One region of the Micromonospora sp. NPDC049301 genome, then DNA from elsewhere that is predicted to be linked to it. Evidence: riboswitches for the same ligand, from Rfam matches in the RefSeq annotation. Region 1 holds a riboswitch; each other region holds the start of a gene.
The links. A riboswitch is a leader RNA that binds a small molecule or an ion and turns the genes downstream of it on or off. The one in region 1 is predicted to bind cyclic di-AMP.
Positions count from the first base shown of each region.

Region 2: linked by a shared signal. The riboswitch ahead of AB0K07_RS03680 (hypothetical protein) and the one ahead of AB0K07_RS01410 (NlpC/P60 family protein) in region 1 are both predicted to bind cyclic di-AMP.
Region 3: linked by a shared signal. The riboswitch ahead of AB0K07_RS08765 (C39 family peptidase) and the one ahead of AB0K07_RS01410 (NlpC/P60 family protein) in region 1 are both predicted to bind cyclic di-AMP.

Region 1 is NZ_JBFAQO010000001.1:294,150-301,488, forward strand. It holds gene AB0K07_RS01405 (hypothetical protein) at 1-3,651, opposite strand, end outside; cyclic di-AMP (ydaO/yuaA leader) riboswitch at 3,974-4,110, shown strand; gene AB0K07_RS01410 (NlpC/P60 family protein) at 4,186-5,163, shown strand; gene dcd (dCTP deaminase) at 5,224-5,802, opposite strand; gene AB0K07_RS01420 (pyridoxamine 5'-phosphate oxidase family protein) at 5,902-6,459, shown strand; gene AB0K07_RS01425 (zinc metalloprotease) at 6,536-7,339, opposite strand, start outside.
Region 2 is NZ_JBFAQO010000001.1:773,127-780,465, forward strand. It holds gene AB0K07_RS03675 (carbonic anhydrase) at 45-758, shown strand; gene AB0K07_RS03680 (hypothetical protein) at 817-1,836, opposite strand; cyclic di-AMP (ydaO/yuaA leader) riboswitch at 1,841-1,971, opposite strand; gene AB0K07_RS03685 (YibE/F family protein) at 2,138-3,514, opposite strand; gene AB0K07_RS03690 (heavy metal translocating P-type ATPase) at 3,967-5,928, shown strand; gene AB0K07_RS03695 (metal-sensitive transcriptional regulator) at 5,959-6,255, opposite strand; gene AB0K07_RS03700 (copper ion binding protein) at 6,408-6,617, shown strand; gene AB0K07_RS03705 (hypothetical protein) at 6,632-7,339, shown strand, end outside.
Region 3 is NZ_JBFAQO010000002.1:558,939-566,277, reverse strand. It holds gene AB0K07_RS08785 (ABC transporter ATP-binding protein) at 1-451, shown strand, start outside; gene AB0K07_RS08780 (bifunctional cytidylyltransferase/SDR family oxidoreductase) at 597-2,114, shown strand; gene AB0K07_RS08775 (CDP-glycerol glycerophosphotransferase family protein) at 2,157-3,827, shown strand; gene AB0K07_RS08770 (alpha/beta fold hydrolase) at 3,824-4,570, opposite strand; gene AB0K07_RS08765 (C39 family peptidase) at 4,829-5,665, opposite strand; cyclic di-AMP (ydaO/yuaA leader) riboswitch at 5,905-6,046, opposite strand; gene AB0K07_RS08760 (hypothetical protein) at 6,322-7,092, opposite strand; gene AB0K07_RS08755 (hypothetical protein) at 7,218-7,339, opposite strand, start outside.

The DNA.
Region 1 (7,339 bases):
CCCGTCGTCGCCCGTGTTGGAACCCCGCGATTCCAGGTAGTAGTCGAGCAGGGTGGGCGTGAGCCCGACACGGGAGCTGACCGGGTACGGCTTGAACCCGGGGACGTTGTGCTCGTCCTTCGGCGGCTGGTCGAGGCAACCGGGCAACGTGTTGCCGTTGCCCCGCCGCCAGCCCAGCTGGCCCGGCTCGGTGGCCTCGAAGCAGGTCTGCTGCATCTTGGTCGGATCGAGCTGGTTCTTGAGGGTCACCTGGATGCAGTCGCCGGCATGTGCTCTCAGGACGAGTGGTTCCGGTGGCTTCTGGCCGGACCTGATCGCGTTGACGTCCTCCTCGAGCGCGAACATCGCGCCGTTCGGATCGTGGTCGCCCGACTTGTTGTAGACGATGTCATGGTTGAACGCGACCACGGTGAACTGCTTGACGCCGGGACCGGGTACCGATCCATCACAGATCTTGGTGCCGCCACCGACGCCCGTGCACTGCGGATTGTCCGGTAGGAGCTGGACCTCGTAGTTGCCTTCGCCCTTGGGGTCATCGCAGTCCATCACCCGCAGGTGCCCCCAGGCCCCGAGGAACCGGTCGTCCGAGCCGGTCAGCCCGTAGACGTATCTGCGGGTCTGTATCCAGTCCTGCCAGCCGAACTCCCCGCCCATGTCGAGATTCATGTCGAAGTACTCCAGCACTCCCAGGTGCTGTGCCTGGATGAGGTTCGACTCGGGATCACGCGGTTCCGATTTCCAGGGGAACCGGTCCACGGTGAAGCCGTGCGACTCCTCCTGGGAAAGCTGGAACAGCCGCCATTTGACCCGGTCGCCCTCGTGCGCCGTGTACGTCGTGGTGTACGCCGCGCCGTGCGTCCGCTGGTCGTAGACCCTGGACGGGTCGGCGCCCCGGCGACCCTCGAACGGTTCCAATCGGTAGCTCAGCCCGACCACCCCCTGGTCGTCGGGGCTGGACGGGAACTTGGGCGGATAGATGGGCACGCCGTCCGGTGTGACGAACTGGTCGTCGTTCGGATCGTTCGGATCGGCCGGCTTGAACATCGGTACGTGGTCCTCGACGAAGACCGAGAAGTTTCGGTAGTCCTTGTCGTCGATGGGCTTGCCGTGGTAGTCGGTGCCCGGTGAACAGTGGATGTCGACCACCGTCCCGACCCGGAGCGTCGTACCGGTCTTCGGATCGTGGTACGTGCAGCCCGCCGGGTGCACCGAGGCTCCGCCGAGCAGGCCGTTGTCCTGGTGCACGTTCGGGAAGAAGTGGTCGTGGAAGCTGCTGGTGGCGAAATCCTCGTGGACGAACGACCGGTAGGTGATCGTCTGATTGCGGTCCGCGCCCTGGTCGTAGTTCCACCCGTTCGCGGCACCGTCGGAGGTCAGCACGTCGAACTGGACGAGGTGCTGGTGGATTCCCGCCTCGTTGGTGATCTGGGCGCGGTCGAACACGTTACCGCCGAAGTTCTCCGGCAGTTCGTTGGTGAAGTTGTAGACCACGCAGTCGCCGACGTTGAACAGGGGCGCGAACGGCTCGGGTTTTCGGCCGTCCAGGACCGCCTGTTTCTGGTCCTGGAGGACGTACACCCGGGCCTGCGGGTTCTTCCAGCGCAATTCCTCGTTGTAGTACTGCGCCACCTGGATCGCCGCCACGTCGAAGGTCTTCACCGGCGTCGGCCGGCCGTCCGAACGGGTGGCCGGGCAGGGGTTCTGGAAGAACCCGCCGGGTGTCTGCGCACCCGCATCGGCCGCGTCCCGCTCGAGCTGGGTGGGCGGGAAGACGCCGACGGCCTGTCGGGAGGCGACCCCGAGCGGTGGCTTCGGCGCCTTGAACCCGAACTTCCCGGGCACGAAGTGCGGATAGCCCGGCTTGGTCGCCGTCGGCGCGGGTGGCGGGTTGATGCCGGACACCGCCGGCTGGTAGTCGAAGTCCTCGAGCGGCAGCAGCGCTGGCACGATCGTGCCGTCGGGCAGCTTCCGGGTGCCGTCCTCCAGTTTGTCGTGGGTGCGGTTCAACGCCCACATCCCGTTGGCGAAGTGCGGGTAGAGGTGGCAGTGGAAGATCACGTCACCGAACGTCGCCGGCTTGGTGTCGTGCGCCGAGCCCGCTCCGCCCTCGGGCATGAGCGCGTAGTGGGCGCCCGGGGACACCGCCTGCACGTCGAGGATGTTGGTGACCGACATGTGGTGGCTCGGCTTGCTCACCTCGGCCAGACCGCCCTCGTCCTTCGGGTCGAAGGGCCACCGGTTGACGTGCCAGTGGAAGGTGTGGGTCTCCCGTTCGGCGGCGTGCAGCAGCCGGATCTGCATCGGCTCACCGCGGTAGTTCGCGAAGACGAGGTCGCCGCCGCCCGGGTCGCCGTACGCCCAGGACGACAGGGCGGTCTCCTCGCCGTGGCAGGCCTGGGCGTCGAAGCCCTGACCGGCACGGCTCGCCTGCGGACAGCCGATCTCCTCCCGGTTGAACCCGGGTTCGGCGCGGTAGTTGAAGGCGAACCACTCCAGCTTCACCGGAATCTCACCCTGAACGAGTGCGTCCGCGTCCCCGCCGGAGAGCCCGGGCAGCGTGCCCCGCTTGAGTTTGCTCAGCTCAGCGGCCGTCGGGTCCACGCACTCGCCGTCGGCCCGATCGTCGTCGGCGCCGTCCTGTCCGCGACAGAACCGGGTGAGAATGCCGGACGCCGCTTCCACTTCGTCGTGCATGAAGATCACGTGTTCGCGGTGGTCCGGCGCGCCGGACGCCGGGTCCTTGATGACGGCGCGGGTGCCGGAGGTGAGTGGCGCTCCGGTGCGCGCGTCCACCCAACTGGTGCCGGCCTTCTCCACCACGATCGCGCCGAATGCGCCGAAGGAGTGGGACCCGATCGCATTGCCGGCCCCGGTCTCGACCGACGAGAGATCCGCGCCGTCGTTGAAGTGGAACTCGCCCTCCACCGTCGCGGAGTACCGGTATGTGCCGCTGGCTCCGGGTGCCACCGTCGAGTCGGGGTTCGAGCCGGCCGCCGTCCCGTCCGACCCCTTGACGTCGTAGGCCAGTCCCTCCATGTGGATGGAGGCCGCGGGCGCCGCAGCAGGGTTGAAGTCGTTGTGTGGCCGGGTCCGCGCCGGCGCGAACCGGCGTGGTTCGGGCGTAACCGTGCCCGCTGCCGCCAACTGCTCGCCGGGCAGCAGGAAGATCGAGTTGTCCCGGACGAACGACGGTGCGGCCTCGTGGAGCCGGTTGGTGAACCGGATCGTCACGCAGTCGCCCCGGTGCGCGCGGAGCACCAGGGGCTCGATCAGATCCGCCTGGTGGAACGGATCGGCCGCCTGGGCGAACTCCTGACGGACCCTCCCGATGTTCTCGTCGAGAACGTACATCCGGCCTTCCGGCACCACGTCCCCGAAGCGGTTCAGGAAGATCGGGATGTTGATCAGCGAGACGTCGAAGGACCGTGCCGGCGCGCCCGCCACGCACGGACTGCCGGGATTCGTCGCCTTCGGTGGAAGGTCGGCCGCCATCGATGTGGACATCGCCCAGACCGCGCCGCCCGTCAGCGCCAGCCACGCGCCGGCGAGCAGTCCGCCGGCTAGGTACGTCCAGCGGCGTCTCCCCCTGGCTCGGACGACCACCGTCACCGCAACCACGCCCAACAGGGCGAGCTGGGTAACCTCCGCCATGCCTGTTTGCACCGTGCCTCCCTCGTCGACGGTGTGCGCGTCTGACCGCGGGAGAGCAACCTCCGGTATGTCTTGTAGATCCACGCCCCCGTGATCTATCGACGATGACCAATCTAGCCGCTGCGCAGCGGTATGTAAATGAATTACTACTCAGAGAGAATGCTCGTAGTCTTTTGCCGGCCGTCGCTGCGATCGGTCGACGGCGGCCGCGCCGCGAATTGGTACGGAGTGTCACGGCCCCCCCGGTTGCGGATTGGTAACGGCCGTCTCTACTCTGGTCATTCGTCGGGCCGACAGCAGCTCCGCCCACCCGGGCGGTAACGGACCGACACCGCCGAGTCGCTTCCGAGCGAGCCGGGGACCCAGGTTTTCCGGGGTGAATCCGCAGCCACTGCGGTAGGGCGTCCACCTTCCCGCCCGAACCCGTCAGCTAACCCGGTAGGCGGTCAGGAAGAAGGAGTACGGAACCCGGTGGCTCACCATGCCCCGCGGCCGTCGTCCGAGCGGTCGGCGTCAGCCGGCCCGACGTCGATCGTGCCGCGCCCACGCTGGTCCCGCTTCACCACCTCCCTCGCCGCACTGGTCGGCGTCGCCGTCGTCCTGACGGGCAGCGCCACGGCCGCCCACGCCGACCCGTCCGTCGCCGAGATCGAGCGCCAGATCGACGCCGACTGGAACAAGCTCGAACCGATCATCGAACGGCACAACGCCACCCGCGTCGACCTGGCCGCCAAGCGCAGGCAGGCTGACGCGCTGGCCGCCCGGATCGCCCCGCTGGAGCGCCAGGTCGACGCCGCGATGGACAAGGTCAGCTCCCTGGCCGTCCGCGCGTACAAGGGCGAGAACGTCTCCACCGTCAACGCCGTGCTGGGCAGCAGCTCGCCCAGCGAGGTGGTCGGGCAGCTCGAGATGCTCGACCGCTTCGCGCACGACCAGCAGCAGGACGTACGGCAGGTGTCCGACCTGCGCGACGAGCTGGCCCGGCAGAAGGCGCCCCTGGACGAGATGGTCGCCCAGCTGACCCGCACCGAGGCCCAGCTGGCGGCCAAGAAGAAGCAGATCAACGAGGAGATCGACCGGCTGCAGAAGCTGCGCCTCAAGGTGTACGGCAACGGTGGCGGCGGGCCGCTGCGTCCGGCGCCCTGCCCGGCCAGCTACCCCGGCGGCGGTGCCGGCGTGGCGGTCAAGTTCGCCTGCGCGCAGATCGGCAAGCCGTACGTGTGGGGCGCCGAGGGCCCGAACTCGTACGACTGCTCGGGGTTGATGCTCGCCGCCTGGGCCAAGGCCGGGGTGTCGCTGCCGCACAACGCCGCCCAGCAGAGCCGGGTGACCAAGGACGTGAGCAGGGCCGACCTGCGCCCCGGTGACCTGGTCTTCTACTACAGCGACATCCACCACGTCGGCATGTACGTCGGCGGCGGCTGGGTCGTGCACGCCTCGCAGGCCGGTCAACCGATCAAGATGAAGAAGGTCGACGACGGCCCGATCCACAGCTACGGCCGCCCGGGCTGATCCCGGACGACCGAGGGGGCCCGTCGCGATTCGTCGCGGCGGGCCCTCGTCGTCACGGCGTCAGCGGGTCGGCCAGGTGCGCCAGTGCTGCCAGGCGCGGCTCGGCGTCGGCCCCCGCTGGCCCTGGTAGCGCGACCCGTACACCACCGAGCCGTACGGGTGCTCGGCCGGCGAGGACAGCCGGAAGATGCAGAGCTGCCCGATCTTCATGCCCGGCCAGAGGGTGATCGGCAGGTTCGCCACGTTGGACAGCTCCAGCGTCACGTGCCCGGAGAAGCCCGGGTCGATGAAGCCGGCGGTGGAGTGCGTGAGCAGGCCGAGCCGGCCCAGGCTCGACTTGCCCTCCAGCCGGCCGGCGAGCTGGTCGCCGAGCGAGATCACCTCCAGCGTCGAGGCGAGCACGAACTCCCCCGGATGCAGCACGAACGGCTCGCCGTCGGGCACCTCGACGGCCGAGGTGAGGTCGTCCTGCTGCATGGCCGGGTCGATGTGGGTGTAGAGGTGGTTGTTGAAGACCCGGAACAGCCGGTCGAGTCGTACGTCGATGCTGGACGGTTGGACCAGGGTGGGCTCGAACGGCTCCAGGCCCAGCGTGCCGGCCTTGATCTCGGAGACCAGGTCGCGGTCGGAGAGCAGCATCCGACCACCATAGCGGCGTCGGCCGCGCGGGCAGGATTCGGTGCCGGTGACCAGCGCGTCGAGGTCGCTGCTCGTACATTTGTTCGATAGAATGCCCGCATGGCTTCCTGGTCCGATTTCGCCGCCGACGAGCCCCGACTCGCCGACGGGATCCGCGTTCTCCTCCAGCAGTACGGGCCGGGCTTCGGCTACCTGGCCACGGTCCGCGCCGACGGCGGGCCCCGGGTCCATCCGGTCTCCCCGGTCATCACCGATGAGGGCCTCTTCTGCTTCATCATCGACTCGCCGAAGCGCCGCGACCTCGAACGCGACGGTCGCTACGCGCTGCACTCGTTCCCGCCGGAGGAGAGCGACGACGAGGCGTACGTGGCGGGGCGCGCCTGGCCGGTGACCGATCCGGCCCGGGTGGCGCGGCTGGCGCAGAGCGCCCGGGCGGAGCCGCAGGTCGACTGGCGGCTGTTCGAGTTCACCGTCGACGTGGCGATGCTGACCCGCCGAGACCAGCACGCCATGGGCATCCCGGGTGGCGCGCCGGGCCGGCCGGCCGTCCAGGTCTGGCTCGACCCGCACGCCCCGCCGGCGGCGGCCCCGCCGGTCGCCGTACCGCAGACGCGCCCGGCGCGTCGCAGCCGTGACGTCCAACGCTCGGCGGCCTGACCGCGGCGGTCCTGGGGGAAAGACACCGGTGCCGGCTCCGTCGTGACGGAGCCGGCACCAGGTGTACGCGGGGAAGCTACGCCGCGCGGTACGCGTTCCACGCGGTCAGCATGCGGCTCGCCTGCCCCGGGGTGAACTGGTACATGCACGAGTCGTAGGTGTAGTCCATGAAGTTGGTGATCGGGTCCAGCCCGGCCGCCGAGCAGGTGTTCCGCCCGGTCGGGCACTCGTACGCCGGCGAGGCCTCGGCCGGGGTGTCGCTGACGCTGTCACCCGAGCCACCGCAACCGCCCTGGAAGGTGTGGTAGAGGTTCAGCCAGTGGCCCACCTCGTGCGTGCCGGTGTCGCCCTGGTTGTAGTTGGTGGCGGTGCCACCGGGCAGCGACTCGCTGAGCACGACCACGCCGTCCATGCTGTTCAGGTTCCGCTGCGGGAAGGTCGCCCAGCCCAGCAGGCCGTCGCTCAACTCGCCCAGGTAGAGGTTGAGCGTGTTCTTGCCGCCCACCCGGAGCGACGACTTCATCGACCGCTCCGCCGACGAGCCCTGCACGATCGGGTACCAGGACGGGTTCGTCACCCGGTTGATCTTGTCGAGCCGGAAGGCGAACGCGGTGGCCGCGCCGCCGGTGGCGCCGGCGTAGGCCTGGTTGAGCACGTTGACCTGGGCGGTGATCAGCGAGTCCGGGATGTTGCCGCCGGCGCGGGTGCTGTCCCGCTGGATCACGTGCACCACCACCGGGATGGTGACGGTGGCCAGCGGCGTGGCGCCGGCGCCGGCCCGGAAGTTCGCGCGTTCGCGCAGCGCCGCGGCGAGGTCGGCGTCCCGCTCGCGGACCTGCTGTGCGGTCAGCTCGTTCGGGTCGTGCCTGGCCGCGGCGCC
Region 2 (7,339 bases), 480 kb from region 1:
AAGAGCCGGTTGAGCAGGTCAAAAGCGTGGAGACGAGGTGCGGGATGAGCAATCCCGGTACACCCGGCGGGCAGCCGGGTCCGCAGCGGACCACGGACCCGGTGCCGGCCGATCCGGCCCAGGCGTACGCCGAACTGGCTGCCGGCAACCGCCGCTTCGTCAGCGGCGCCCCGCGCCACCCCAACCAGGATGCCGGGCACCGGGCCGCGGTGGCGGACGGGCAGCACCCGTTCGCGGTGATCGTCGGCTGCTCCGACTCCCGGTTGGCCGCTGAGATCATCTTCGACCGTGGGCTGGGTGACCTGTTCGTGGTCCGCACCGCCGGGCACACCGCAGGCCCCGAGGTGCTGGGCAGCGTGGAGTACGCGGTGACCGTGCTGGGCACCCCGCTGGTGGTGGTGCTCGGTCACGACTCGTGCGGCGCGGTGCAGGCGACCCGCGAGGCGGTCACCACCGGCGCCCAGCCCCTGGGGCACCTCCGCGCCGTCGTCGACGCCGTGCTGCCGAGCCTGCGCCGTGCCGAGGCCGAGGGGGTCGACGACATCGACGGCATCGTCGACATCCACATCGCACAGACCGTCGAGACGCTGCTCGGACAGTCTCCCGTGCTGGCCGCTGCGGTGGCGCAGGGGCGGTGCGCGGTGGTGGGGGTGTCGTACCGGCTCGCCGCCGGAGCCGTGCGTCCGGTGGCCGCCGTGCCGGCCGCGACGGTCGCCGGCGCGGCCGGCGCCAGCATCCCGGTCGCGCCCGCCACCTGACACACGGCGAGGGCCGTCCCGCCTGACGCGGAACGGCCCTCGACGCGGAGCACGCAGGTCAGAGCAGCGACATGTGCACGTGGTCGGTGTGGTTCGACGGCCCGCTGTACGACTTCCAGCCGGTCGCCGGGAACCAGATCTGCCGGTTCCAGATCACGTAGTAGATGCCGAGCCGGTCGGCGTTGCGGATGAGGAACGCGGCGACGTTGTTGCCGTACGTCCGGGTGTCCTCGTTGTGCCACGGGCTGAAGCCGCTCTTCTGCAACGACCAGTCACAGGCGCGGCCCTTCGGGTGCTCCCACGGGCCGCCGGAGCGGTAGCAGCCGACGAACCGGTTGAAGCCGGCTCGCTTGACCTCCTTGTACGCGTGCAGGGTGCGCGGGGTGACGCAGCCCGAGGTGGTCGGGTCATCCTCACTGCACGACTCGGACTTCCAGTCACCGTCGGCGGTCCGTCCGGGGCCGAGCCGGGCGACCGGCGAGGTGGCCGACACCAGCCCACCGGTGAAGCCCTTCCCACCGACCAGCGCGAGCGCCTTGTCCGCGTCGCGCTTCTCCTTCGCCATCAGGGCGGTCTGCTTCTGCTGCTCGCGGACCTCCGCGTCGAGGGCAAGCTTGGCCTGCTCGGCGCGAGCCTTCACCGCGTTGACCTCGGCGAGCTTCTTCTCGTTGACCATGTTCATCTCGTCGAGCGCGGCGGCGCGCTGGACGAACGAGTCGGGGGCGTCACTCTCCAGCAGCATCGCCATCGGGCCGATCCGGCCGGTGCGGTACGACTGGGCGGCGATCTGCCCGACCTGTGGGGCGAGTGCGTCCAGGTCGGCCTTGGCCCGGTCGACCTCCAGCGCCAGCTGCAGCTGCTTCTTCTTGGACTTGTCCAGCCTGGACTTGGCGGCGGAGTAGTCGCGGTTGGTCTTCTCGATGACGTCGTTGAGCAGCTTGGGCTCGCCGTCCTCCTCGTGCCCGGACGGTGTGGGGGTCGTCGGGGCGGCCTGTGCCGGGAGGGGTCCGGCGAGCACGGTCAGTGCGGCGATCACGGCCACCACGGGTGTCAACCAGCGGCGTAGGGGTGCCGTCACAATGTTCCCTTCCGTCGACCGCCGACCGGGTTAGCTGACGGGTTCGGGGCGGAAGTGGCCCCTACCGCTGTCGCGGATTCACCCCACGTACCTGGGTTCCCGGCTCGCCGGTTGGCGATTGGGCGGTGGTACCGCAGACGCTGCTTCGCGCCTTCGGCGGTAACCGGCAGCGAGGTTACCCGAGAGTCCACCGGCTGAGCTACGCCCGGATGCCGACTAAAAGTGTCATTTCGCCATGGCGCTGAGTGACCAGTGACGTGGTTCTCAGGGCGGACGCCCCACCTGGTCACGCTGAGGAGTGTCACCATGCCGTATCCGTGCTCCTGTTCGGCTCTGGCCACCGGTCGGTGGCGGTGGACGAGGGGGTGGTCCGCGCCGGGTCGGGCGATGTGGGGTCGTGTCGATCCGTGCGCGGGGAAATCAGGGCGGCCAGTGCCTCGGCCCGGTCGGGCTGGGGTCGCGGGGCGGGCGCGTCCTCGGCGTGCGCGGGGCCCTGCCGGCCGGCTGCGGTCACCATCGCGGCCAGCCCGGTGGTCAGCGGTACGGCGGCGATCAGACCGAGCGTCGCCACCGCGCTGCGGACGATCTCCTGCGCGAGGAACTCGCTGGTCAGGATCTGCCCGATCGGCCGCGAGTCGGCGGTGAGCAGGAGCAGCAGCGGCAACGAGGCGCCCGCGTACGCCAGCACGATGGTGTTGACGGTGGAGGCGATGTGCGCCCGGCCGACCCGGGTCGCCGCCCGGTAGAGCTGCAGCCGGCTCAGCCCGGGGTTGGCGTTGGCCAGCTCGGTCACGGTGGCCGCCTGGGTGACCGTCACGTCGTCGAGCACACCGAGCGAGCCGATGATGATCCCGGCGAGCAGCAGGCCGTGCAGGTCCACGTCGGCCTGGAACATCGACAGGGTGGTGGCGTCCTCGCTGCCGAAGCCCGTGAGGTGGGTGGCGGCGGTGGCGATGGTGGCGAGCACGCCGGTGAGCACCAGGCTGCCGAGGGTGCCGAGCACCGCCACCGAGGTCTGCGCGGTGACCCCGTGCGTCAGGTAGAGCACCACGAACATGATCAGCGCGGCGCCGACCACCGCCACCAGCAGCGGGGACCGGCCCGCCCCGATGCCGGGCAGCACGAAGGTGAGCAGGATGGCGAAGCTGGCGGCCAACCCGGCCAGGGCGGCCAGGCCCCGCCAACGGCCGAACGCGACGATCGCGGCCGCGAAGATCACCGCCAGCCACAGCAGCGGTGCGGCGCGCTGGTGTTCGGCGATGTTCCAGCTGCTGGCGGCGGGATCGGTCGGATCGGTCAGCTGGACCAGGATGACCTCGTCGCCGACCTCGACGCGGGGTGCACCGGGGCCGGCGGGCACCGGCGTCTGGACCTGCTGGCCGGAGGCCGGCCCGTCGTTCATTCGGACGTCCACCGTGCCGCACGGCCCGTCCCCGGCGCTCGGTGTGCCCTCGGGGCTCGGCGCCGCCGGTGGGCACGGCTCGGTCACCACCCGGGTCACCGTGCCGTGGTGGCGCGGCACGTTCGCGCCGCCGTCGGTCTGCGGTGACCCGTCACGCGGCCAGAGCACCACCGCGGCGAGCACGGTCACGACGAAGAGAGGCACCACGGTCGCGATGAGGATCCGTCGCACCCGGGGCGGGGCGGACGGAGCGGAACGGCTGTGGTCGGAACCCAATGCGAGACTCCCAACGATCCGGTGCGAGGTACGTGCCGGCGGGCCTGTCGGTTCACCGCCGCCGCGGGAATGCGGCGACGAGCGTGCCGGATCGCTGGATGGCGACTGCGTGATCACGGACGGTGAGAGACCAGCCCGTGCGGCGGGAGGCGACGCCACGGCGTGGCGGCACCTCTGCCCGGCTGCGCAGCGGGATCCGGAGGGCCATCGTCGGAAATGCTAACCAGCCCGACCGGGGGATGCAGGTCGTGACGGAGTGTCGGGTGGTCGAACCGCCCGTGTGGGCGTTTCCGGACCGGCATGTTGGAGTCATGCCCGCACCGTCACCGCACGACCCCGACCGCGCCGGCGGCGACCAGCGACACGCCGGGCCCGACGGCCATCAGCGACACGCCGACGGCGGGTCTGGGCAGCGCGGCGGGCACGACAAGCACGCCGGGCACGACCCGGCGATGTTCCGTCGCCGGTTCTGGGTCTGCCTGGTGCTCACCGTGCCGGTGGTGCTGACCAGCCACCTGGTGCTGGACCGGCTCGGCCCCGGGCCGGACGTCCCGGGTCGATCCTGGGTCGGGCCGGTGCTCGGCTCGGTGGTGTTCTGGTGGGGCGGCTGGCCGTTCCTGGTCGGTGCGGTCCGCGAGGTCCGCGACCGGGCGCCGGGCATGATGCTGCTGGTCGCGATGGCCATCACCGTCGCGTACGCGGCGTCACTGGCCGCCAGCGTGGGCGCCTTCGACCTGGACTTCTGGTGGGAGCTGGCCGCGCTGGTCACCATCATGCTGCTGGGGCACTGGCAGGAGATGAAGGCCATCGGTCAGGCCCGGGGTGCGCTCGCGGCGCTGGCCGCGTTGCTGCCCGACGATGCGGAGCGGGTGGCGGCGGACGGGGGTGTCGAGTCGGTGCCGGTGGCCGAGCTGCGGGTCGGCGACACGGTGCTGGTCCGACCGGGTGGCCGGGTTCCGGCGGACGGCCGGATCGTCGACGGTGGGGCCGAGCTGGACGAGTCGATGATCACGGGGGAGTCGCGCCCGGTCGCCCGCTCGACAGGGGAGCGGGTGGTGGCCGGCACGGTCGCCACCGACTCGGCGATCCGCGTCCGCGTCGAGGCGCTGGGTGAGCAGACCGCGCTCGCCGGCATCCAACGGATGGTCGCGCAGGCGCAGCGCTCCGGCGGGCGGGCCCAGCTGCTGGCGGACCGGTTCGCCGCAGCGCTGTTCTACCTGGCCGCCGGCACGGCCGTGCTGACCGTGCTGGTCTGGACCGTGGTCGGCCAGCCCGACGAGGCGGTGGTCCGCGCGGTCACCGTCCTGGTGATCGCCTGCCCGCACGCGCTCGGACTGGCCATTCCGCTGGTCGTCGCGCTCTCCACCGCGCTGGCCGCGCGATCCGGGATCCTGGTCAAGGACCGGTTGGCGCTGGAGCGGATGCGGACCGTCGACGCGGTGCTGTTCGACAAGACCGGCACCCTGACCCGGGGCGAGCACGCGGTCACCGACCTGGTGACGGCGTCCGGCGTCGGGCGGGACGAGGTGCTGCGGATCGCGGCCGGCGTGGAGTCGGACAGCGAGCATCCGCTGGCTCGGGCGATCGTGGCGGCAGCCGGGAGCACCGGCCCGGCCCCGGCCGCCGGGTTCCGGTCGCTGCCGGGCCGCGGCGTGCAGGCCACCGTCGACGGTACGCCGTACGCGGTGGGCGGCCCGGCGCTGCTGCGGGAGCTGAGCCTGTCGCTGCCGGGCGAGCTGGAGGCGGCGATCGGGCGGTGGTCGGCTCGGGGCGCCGCGGTGCTGCACCTGGTGCGGCTGCCGGACACCGTGCTCGGCGCGTTCGCACTGACCGACGAGGTGCGTCCGGAGGCCCGGGAGGCCATCGTCGAGCTGCGCGCCGAGGGCGTCCGCACCATCGCCATGATCACCGGTGACGCCCGCCCGGTGGCCGAGGCGGTCGCCGCCGAACTCGGCTTCCGGCAGGGCGTCGACGAGGTCTTCGCCGAGGTGCTGCCGGCGGAGAAGGACAGCCGGGTGGCCGAGCTTCAGCGGCGGGGGTTGACCGTGGCGATGGTCGGTGACGGGGTGAACGACGCGCCGGCGTTGGCGCGCGCCGACGTCGGCATCGCGATCGGCGCGGGCACCGATGTGGCGATCGAGTCCGCCGGGGTGGTGCTGGCGTCCTCGGACCCGCGCGGGGTCGGCGCCGTGGTCCGGCTCTCCCGGGCGTCGTACCGGAAGATGCGGCAGAACCTGGCCTGGGCGGCGGGCTACAACGTGGTGGCGCTGCCGCTGGCGGCCGGGGTGCTGGCGTGGGCCGGGGTGGCGTTGAGCCCGGCCCTGGCCGCGGTGCTGATGTCCGCGTCCACCATCGTGGTGGCGCTCAACGCCCAACTGCTGCGCGGGGTGCGCCTCGGTCCGGAGGCCGACTGACGGCCCGCCCGGTCGGGCCGGGCGAGGGTCTCAGCCGCGCTTCATCAGCCGGCCGACCGCCGCCATCATCTCGGTGGCCATCTCGTCGGCCCGGCCCTCGGCCGCGCCCTCGTGCATGCAGTGCCGGGCGTGCCCGTCGAGCAGCCCCAGCGCGACCTTGTCCAGCGCGGCCTGGATCGCCGAGATTTGGGTCAGCACGTCGATGCAGTAGCGGTCCTCGTCGACCATCTTCTCGATGCCCCGGACCTGCCCCTCCACGCGGCGGAGCCGCGCGAGCAGCTGATCCTTGCTGGCGGTGTATCCGCGGATCGGAGTGGGTGCGGTCATGCCGACCAGGATAGCGTACCCCTAGGGGGTATGGTAACGTCCCTTCCTGTCGGATACCCCCACCGGGTACCCGTACAGGACAAGGGCAGAGGTCCGCCTCCGATTTACCCCTGGGGGGTATAGGCTCGGAGGTCACGAAGGGAGACGGTTCGATGGTCAACACGACGTACCAGGTGCAGGGCATGACCTGCGGGCACTGCGTCAGCTCGGTCAGCGCCGAGGTCGGCGCCATCGCGGGTGTACGTGACGTGCAGGTCGACCTGTCCACCGGCCAGGTCACGGTCAGCAGCGACCAGCCGCTGGACGTGGCGGTCGTCCGGGCCGCCGTCGACGAGGCCGGCTACGACCTCGTCGACGCCTGATCGAAAGGCTCGGCGTGAACACGGTGACCAGACTGGGCGGATTCGCCCTCGGCCTCGCGGCGGTCTTCGGCGCGGCGTACGGGATCGGCCAGGTGGCCGGTCCCGCCGCCCCGGTCGCGGAGAGCTCGCACGACGGCGGCGCCGCCCACCAGTCGGGTCCGGTGGGCCACGGAGCGCACGACGAGGACGCCGACCGGCTCCCCGGCGGCCTGCTCGTCTCCGACCGCGGCTACACCCTCGAACCGGTCGCCGCCCCGGCCGGCGAGTTCGCCTTCCGGATCGGCGGCCCCGACGGGCGGCCGGTGACCCGGTTCGACGTGGCGCACGACAAGCGGATGCACCTCATCGTCGCCCGGCGGGACCTCTCCGGTTTCCGGCACGTGCACCCCGACCTGGCACCGGACGGCACCTGGCGGGTCGCCACCCCGCTGGCCGGGCCCGGCCAGTGGCGGGCGTTCGCCGACTTCGCCCCGACCGGGGGCGAACCGCTGACCCTCGGTATGGACGTGACCGTCCCCGGAGCGCTGACCGAACGGCCGCTGCCCGCACCGTCGAGCAGCACCACGGTCGACGGCTACACGGTGACCCTGGACGGCACGCTGGAGCCCGGCCGCACCTCGCCGCTCACGCTGACCGTCAGCCGGGACGGCCAGCCGGTCACCGATCTGGAGCCCTACCTGGGCGCGTACGGCCATCTGGTGGCGCTGCGCCGGGGCGACCTG
Region 3 (7,339 bases), on a different contig from region 1:
CCTGCTCAACGACCTGTCGGGTGAGCGCAACGTCACTCTCGGCTGCCTGGCCATGGGGATGCATCCCGACGAGGTGGCCCAGCAGGCCGCGGGGATCATCGACTTCTCCGGGATCAACGAGCGGGGTGACTTCGCCAGCCTGCCGATGCGCACGTACTCCTCCGGCATGGCGGCCCGGCTGCGGTTCTCCATCGCCGCCGCCAAGAAGCACGACGTGCTGCTCATCGACGAGGCGCTCGCCACCGGCGACAAGGGCTTCCGCAAGCGCAGCGAGCAGCGGGTGCGGGAGCTGCGGGAGGGCGCCGGCACGGTGTTCCTGGTCAGCCACCAGCTCTCCTCGGTGCGCGACACCTGTGAACGGACCATCTGGCTGGAATCCGGCGTCCTGCGCATGGACGGGCCCACCAACGAGGTCATCCGGGCATACGAGGCGTACGCGAACAGCAAGTAGAGTGCCGGCGAACGTCCGGCATCGACACGGCGCCATGAACCGCGTCGCCCGCGTTGGGGCGACGCGGTTCCCGCGTTAAGGTTCATTCCGTCGCCGCTCGGGCGGAACCTTCCGTTAACGCATCCCTGAGAGTGAGGATCCGGCAATGACGCAGGACCAGACCACTGGCCCCGACGCCGCACCGGAGACCCCGGCACCGTGGCGGCCCTCGCGGACCGTGGCGGTGGTGCTGGCCGGCGGTACAGGGACCCGGCTGGGCCTCGGCATCCCGAAGCAGCTGCTGAAGATCGCCGGTAAGCCGATCATCGAGCACACCCTGGCGGTCTTCGAGGCCGCTCCGGAGATCGACGAGGTCATCGTGCTGATGGCCACCGGGCACGTCGAGGACGCCCGGCAGATCGTCGAGAAGGCCGGCCTGCGCAAGGTCACCAAGGTGATCGAGGGCGGCGACACCCGTAACGCGACCACCCGGATCGCGCTGGACGCGGTCGGCCCGGCCGACTGCAACATCCTCTTCCACGACGCGGTGCGCCCGCTGCTCAGCGGCCGGATCGTGCGCGAGTGCGTCAACGCCCTCTGGACCTACGCCGCCGTGGACGTGGCCATCCCGTCCGCCGACACGATCATCCAGGTGGACGAGAACGACTGCATCACCGACATCCCGGTGCGCTCCCGGCTGCGCCGCGGGCAGACCCCGCAGGCGTTCCGCTCCCCCACCATCCGCGAGGCGTACCGGATCGCCGAGGGTGACCCGGACTTCGCCGCCACCGACGACTGCGGCGTCGTGCTGCGCTACCTGCCGGGCACCCCGATCAAGGTGATCGACGGCTCGGACGAGAACATCAAGGTCACCCACCCGGTCGACGTGCACCTGGCGGACAAACTCTTCCAGCTCGCCGCCGCGCAGGCGCCCCGGCTGACCGACCACCGCAGCTACACCGAGGAGCTGACCGGCCGCACCATCGTGGTGTTCGGCGGCAGCTACGGCATCGGCCACGAGCTGACCGAGCTGGCCCGGCGCCTCGGCGCCCAGGTCTTCCCGTTCAGCCGCTCCACCACCGGCACGCACGTGGAGCGGGCCGAGGACGTCGAGGCCGCGCTGAAGACCGCCTTCGAGGCCACCGGCCGGATCGACCACGTGGTGGTCACCGCCGGGATCCTGGAGAAGGGCGCCCTCGCCGAGATGGACGAGGAGACGATGGACCGGCTGCTCCAGGTCAACTTCGTCGGCCCGGTGACCATCGCCCGGCAGTCCCTGCCGTACCTCCAGCAGACCAAGGGCCAGCTGCTGCTCTACACCTCCAGCTCCTACACCCGGGGGCGGGCCCGCTACGCGCTCTACTCGGCCACCAAGGCCGCGCTGGTCAACCTCACCCAGGCGCTGGCCGACGAGTGGGCCGACGTCGGCGTACGGGTCAACTGCATCAACCCGGAGCGCACCGCCACCCCGATGCGGACGCGGGCCTTCGGCGAGGAGCCGGAGCACACCCTGCTCGCCGCGGAGGCCGTCGCCCAGTCCTCGCTGGACGTGCTGATCTCCGACCTGACCGGCCAGGTGATCGACGTACGCCGGGCGCCCGGCGACGGGCCCTCCCCCACCGTGCCGGCCCAGGCCGGGCCGGACCGGGTCGGCTCCCCGGCCGCTGCGGCCTCCGCGAACTGACGCCGACGGCGGCGGAACCCGGACGGCGGCGAACGGAGCGACATGCGTGGTGATCTGGTCCAGAAGCTGGCCGCCCGGTGCCTGAGCACCGGCCTGGCTGTGCTGGCCTTCGTCGTGGTGGCGCTGACCGGCGCCACCGGATGGGGGCTGGCGCTGGCCGTCGCCGCGCTGGCCGCGGCGGCCGCCGAGCAGCGGATCCGGCCCGGCGCTGACCTCGTCGCCGAGACGGCGCTGATCGCCGCCGCCGTGCTGGTCGGCTACTCCCGGCGGCTGGACGACGGGCTCGACCCGGCGCTGGTCGCCACCGCGCTGGTCCTGCTGGGGCTGGTGCTGCTGGTGGGGCCGCTGCGGACCGCCGGCAACCTGGAGATCCGGGTGGCCAACCTGCCGGTGCGGTCCTGGACGCCGCTGATCGCCGACCAGCTCGGCACCGCCCTGCTCGGGCTGCTCGCCGCGGTGACCGTGGCCGCCGCGCTGGCCCTGCCCGCCGCCGTGGCGCTGGTCGCCAGCCTGCTGGTCGGCGTCGGGGCCGGGGTGGTCGCTCTGGACCTGGCCCGGCGCCGGTTCCGGCCGGGTGCCGGCGGCGGGGCGGTCGCCCGGGCGCTGCGCCGGCACCAGCCGGAGTTCCTGCTCTACTTCTCCGCGCCGCCCGGCTCGGAGTACCAGGTCACCATGTGGCTGCCGTACCTGGAGCGGATCGGCCGGCCGTTCATGGTCGTGCTGCGGGAGCCGGAGTTCCTGGCGCCGATCGCCGCCGCCACCAGCGCACCGGTGGTCTACTGCCCCACGCTGCGGGCGTTGGACGAGGCGCTGGTGCCGAGCCTGCGAGCGGCGTTCTACGTCAACCACGGTGCGAAGAACAGCCACTGCATCCGGTTCACCCAGCTCACCCACGTGCAGCTGCACCACGGCGACAGCGACAAGGCGCCCAGCGCCAACCCGGTGTCCGGGATCTTCGACCGGATCTTCGTGGCCGGCCCGGCGGCGATCGACCGGTACGCCCGAGCCGGGGTGCAGATCCCGGCGGAGAAGTTCGTGGTGGTGGGCCGGCCGCAGGTCGAGTCGATCGAGGTGCGCCCGGAGCCGGTACGCGGCCTGGCGTACCCGACCGTGCTCTACACCCCGACCTGGACCGGTCACCACGCCGACGCCGACTACTGCTCGCTGCCGGTCGCCGAGGAGCTGCTGCGGCGGCTGCTGGAGCGCGGCGCGACGGTGATCCTGCGCGCCCACCCGTACACCGCGCAGAACCCGGCCTCGGCCCGGCAGCTGGGCCGGTTGACCGAGCTGCTGGTCGCCGACCGGGCCCGCACCGGCCGGCAGCACGTCACCGGCGCGGCGGCCCGGGAGCTGAGCCTGACCGAGTGCGTCAACCGGTCCGACGCGCTGGTCTCCGACGTGTCCGGAGTGATCTCGGACTACCTCTACTCCGGCAAGCCGTACGCGGTCACCGACATGGGCGACGAGGGCGTGCGGTTCGTGGAGCACTTCCCCCTGGCCGGGGCGGGCTACGTGCTGCGCCGCGACATGTCGAACGTCGACGAGGTGCTGACCGGGCTGCTGGACACCGACCCGCTGGCCGAGTCGCGCTGGGCCACCCGGCGTCACTACCTGGGTGACTTCCCGGCCGAGTCGTACGCCGACGCGTTCCTGACCGCCGCCCGCCGGGAGCTGGCGCCGACGCAGGCGCTCGCCGCACCCACGCCGGTCTAGCGGTACGGGTCGAGCAGCGCCAGCACCGCCGCCGGGTCCTCCACGTGCGCGTTGTGCCCGAGACCGGGCAGCGTGGCGACCGGTACGCCGTACTCCTTGAGCTGCTCGTCGGTGACCATCGGGTCGTTTTCCCCGCGCGCCAGCACCACCGGCACGTCGGTCGCCGCCAACAGCGCGGCCAGGTCGGGCTCGCCGACGGCGAAGGCGGTGGGGTCCATGGCGAGGCGCCACCGGCCGTCGACCTGGCGCAGCCCGGCGTCCACGACCGCGTGGTCGGGTGGAACCAGGCCGGCCAGTCCGGAGACGCGCAGGTAGCGACGAGCCGCCTCGGTGCGGCTGGCGAACCAGCTCACCGGGCGGGCGGCGACCTCGGCGGCACGGGTCAGCTCCGCGGGTGACCAGAGCGCCTTGATGCCCAGCCCGACCACCGCGTCCACCGGGATCCCGGCGTCGCGGGCGGCCAGCGCCAGGCCGACCACCCCACCCAGCGAGTGCCCGAGCACGACGAGCCGGTCGTCGGGGGCGAGGGCCTGCGCGATCCGCTGGGCGAAGCCCGCAAAGGAGTACGACGGCAGCGGCGGCGCCCAACCGTGGCCGGCGAGATCCGGTGCCAGCCACCGCCCGGGCCAGCGCTGCTCAAGGTGCGGCGCCCAGGGCAACCACACGTCGCCGGTCGCCCCCATGCCGTGCAGCAGCAGCAAGACCGGCCTACGACCGGCGTGACCACCCGATTCATCCACCACGGCCGCAGTCTCCCACGGTTCACGGCCCGGTACGAGAGTCGTCATCCACGCCACGCCCGACGCAGGAAGGTCCACTGTAGAGTGCGCGACCTGGACCGGGAACGGGCAGCGTGCAACCGTCCAGCATCGACCACACGGTCAGCGGGACGAAGTCGAACCACCTCGCGCTGTACGGCTTCATCGGCTACTGACCGCACGAAAACGCCGCGGGCGCCGGCCCCTCGTGGGGAACGGCGCCCGCGGCGGGCTGCGCCCGGGTCAGGCGGAGTAGCCCCGAGTGGCGATCCAGTTCGCCAGGTCGATCGTGGTGATCCAGTACGCCGGGTCGGCGGCGTTCGCCGAGTCGGCGATCCGCACGGTCCGGCCGTTGTCCTTGTAGCCCACCACGGCGATGTAGTGCCCGCCGCCGTAGGAGTGCCAGCCACCATCGGTGTCGGTGGCGTCGCCGACGACGTTGGCCACCACCCCGCGGCCGGCGGTGATCGCCGCGACCACGTCGGCCTGGAGCCGGTCCATCTGGGCCGGGCTGGGCGTGCCGGCGAACATCCGGGTCCGGTACGGGGAGCCCTTCACCTCGGCGTTGAGCACCCGGGTGGTGTCCAGGGCCGAGTTGGTGCCCATCTCGGTGGTGCCCAGCTCGACGCCCAGCTCGTCCTGGGTGCGGTCGATGCCGGTGGCGCTGAGCGCGTTGCGGGTGGCTGCCGGTCCACAGTTGAAGTACGTGTTCTGCGCCTGGTAGTCGTAGTCGAGCACCTTGGTCGCGGGCGGCTTCGGCGGTGCCGGCTTACGGGTGAGATCGGGGTTGCTGCTCGCCTTGGCGGCGGGCGACGCGGCACTGGCCGTCGGGGCGGCGGTGCTCGGCGAGGCGCTGGCCGAGGGGGGCACGACGCGGGCCTCGCCGCGCGATGCGACGGTGTCGCTGCGCATCTCGGCGACCGTGGTCGCGGTGTGCTGACTGGCCGGGGCCTCGTCAGCGCCGGCGATCAGGGCGCCGGTGGTGGTCGCGAGCGCGAGGGCCGCGGCGGAGGCGGCGACGATCTGGTAAGGGCGCTCGGTGGCGAGACGACGGAGCTGACGCTTCAGGGTGTGCTTCATGGGGTTCTCCACGGATGGGGGGGGAGAGCGGCACACCGGGCCGGACCGTTATCCGGGCAGGCGCCAGCGCGCGGACCGTGGTCCGCGAATGGTGAACCGCTCAGGGGGCTGCCCGGCGTGGCCGGGCGGGAGAGGCGGTGACCCGGGGGGTCAGCTCACCCGACGGATGAGCGGGGGCACCGCGGCGCCGTGGAGGCGAAGGAACAACCGAGGGGTGGAGAGGTGCTGCACGAGGATGGAACTCCTTCCGACGCCGCCTACCGGGTTAGCTGACGGATTCGGGCGGGAAGATCGCCCTACCGCGGGCCGTGGCTCGCGGATTCACCCCGGACTTACTGATGGGTCCCCGGTTCGTTGATCACGATTGAGCGGGTCGGCGCGGCGTCGCCTCTTGCGATCGATTACCGCACCAGACGGGACGACACTACTGGTCGGTTCAAGCCCTGCCAAGCCAGGTTCACCTGCGTAAACCTGAAATCGCGCGGCAATTTCTGCGCGTATTGCCACTGACGTGACTCGATGGGACAACCGGTTACGGCGGCACTGGCGGGCGACAACCGGACAGGCCGTCGACAAAAGCACCGCATTCGTGGGAAAAATTCGGCCGATCGCGCCGAGCGCCCGATTTCCGGCAGATGTGACGGGGCTCACCCAAGTCAACCCACCCGGGCCGGACTCCACCGCGTCGCGGTCGCCGGACGGGACGTCGCCGTCACCGCACGGGGAGCCGGCACCGGGTTCGGCCGCAGCCGGGCCGCCGCCGCGTACGCCTCTGCCGCGAGGGCACGGGCCGACTCGGCGGACAGTTCCGCGTCGCGCCAGGCCGAGCGCTCCAAACCGGCGGCAGCCCGGTAGTCGGCCAGCCGCGCGTCCCGGACCGCCCGACTGAGCAGCACCTCCTGCTCGACCGGGTGCCGCCGGGGATCCCAGCCGTGCCGATGCGCGAACACCTCGCCGAGCTGCCGCATGGACAGCTCGCCGCGCCAGTGCGCCGCCATCGCCGTGCGGTGCAGGTAGCGCTCCCGGCCGGCGTACTCGGCGGGGGTGCGTGGGGTACGCGGGGTGGGCAGCGCCCCGGCGCCGGCGAACCGACGGGCGGCGGTGTCCGCCTCGTCGTACCGGGCCCACGCCTGCTCCACCTGCTCCTGAGCAACCAACCAGTCGGCGCGCCGTCGGCGGGCGGTCTGCGCGGCGCCCGCCGCGGCGACGGCCACCTCCTCGGCGTACCGGCGCAGGTCGGCGGCGTCGGCTCTGGCCGCCTCCCGGGCGGTGGGCGCCGCCGGGATCGGGTCGACCGCCGCCTGGTCCCGCTCCGGGCGGGCGACCAGCACGGCGAGCACGGTCAGCGCCAGCAGGAACAGAGCCGACCAGATGGCGGCGGCCTGGGGCACTTCGGTCAGGAACTGGTAGAAGACGACGGTCTCCATGGTCGGCACCTCGGGAAGAGAGCTGTGCGATGGGGGCCGACGGTCGCGGCGGGGCCACGGGTCGGCGGTGCGGGGAGCTGACGGGTCGACAGGCGCGGGTGGGCGGGACGCTCGTCCCGGTGGGCTCAGCGCCCGGGTGGGGCCCGGGGAGCCTGGCTGGCGCGGCCGTCGGTGCGGGGCAGCGGGTCTGATCCGGCGTCGCGCACCGGGGTCGCATCGGTCGGAGCGGCGGGGACGCTCAGCCCGC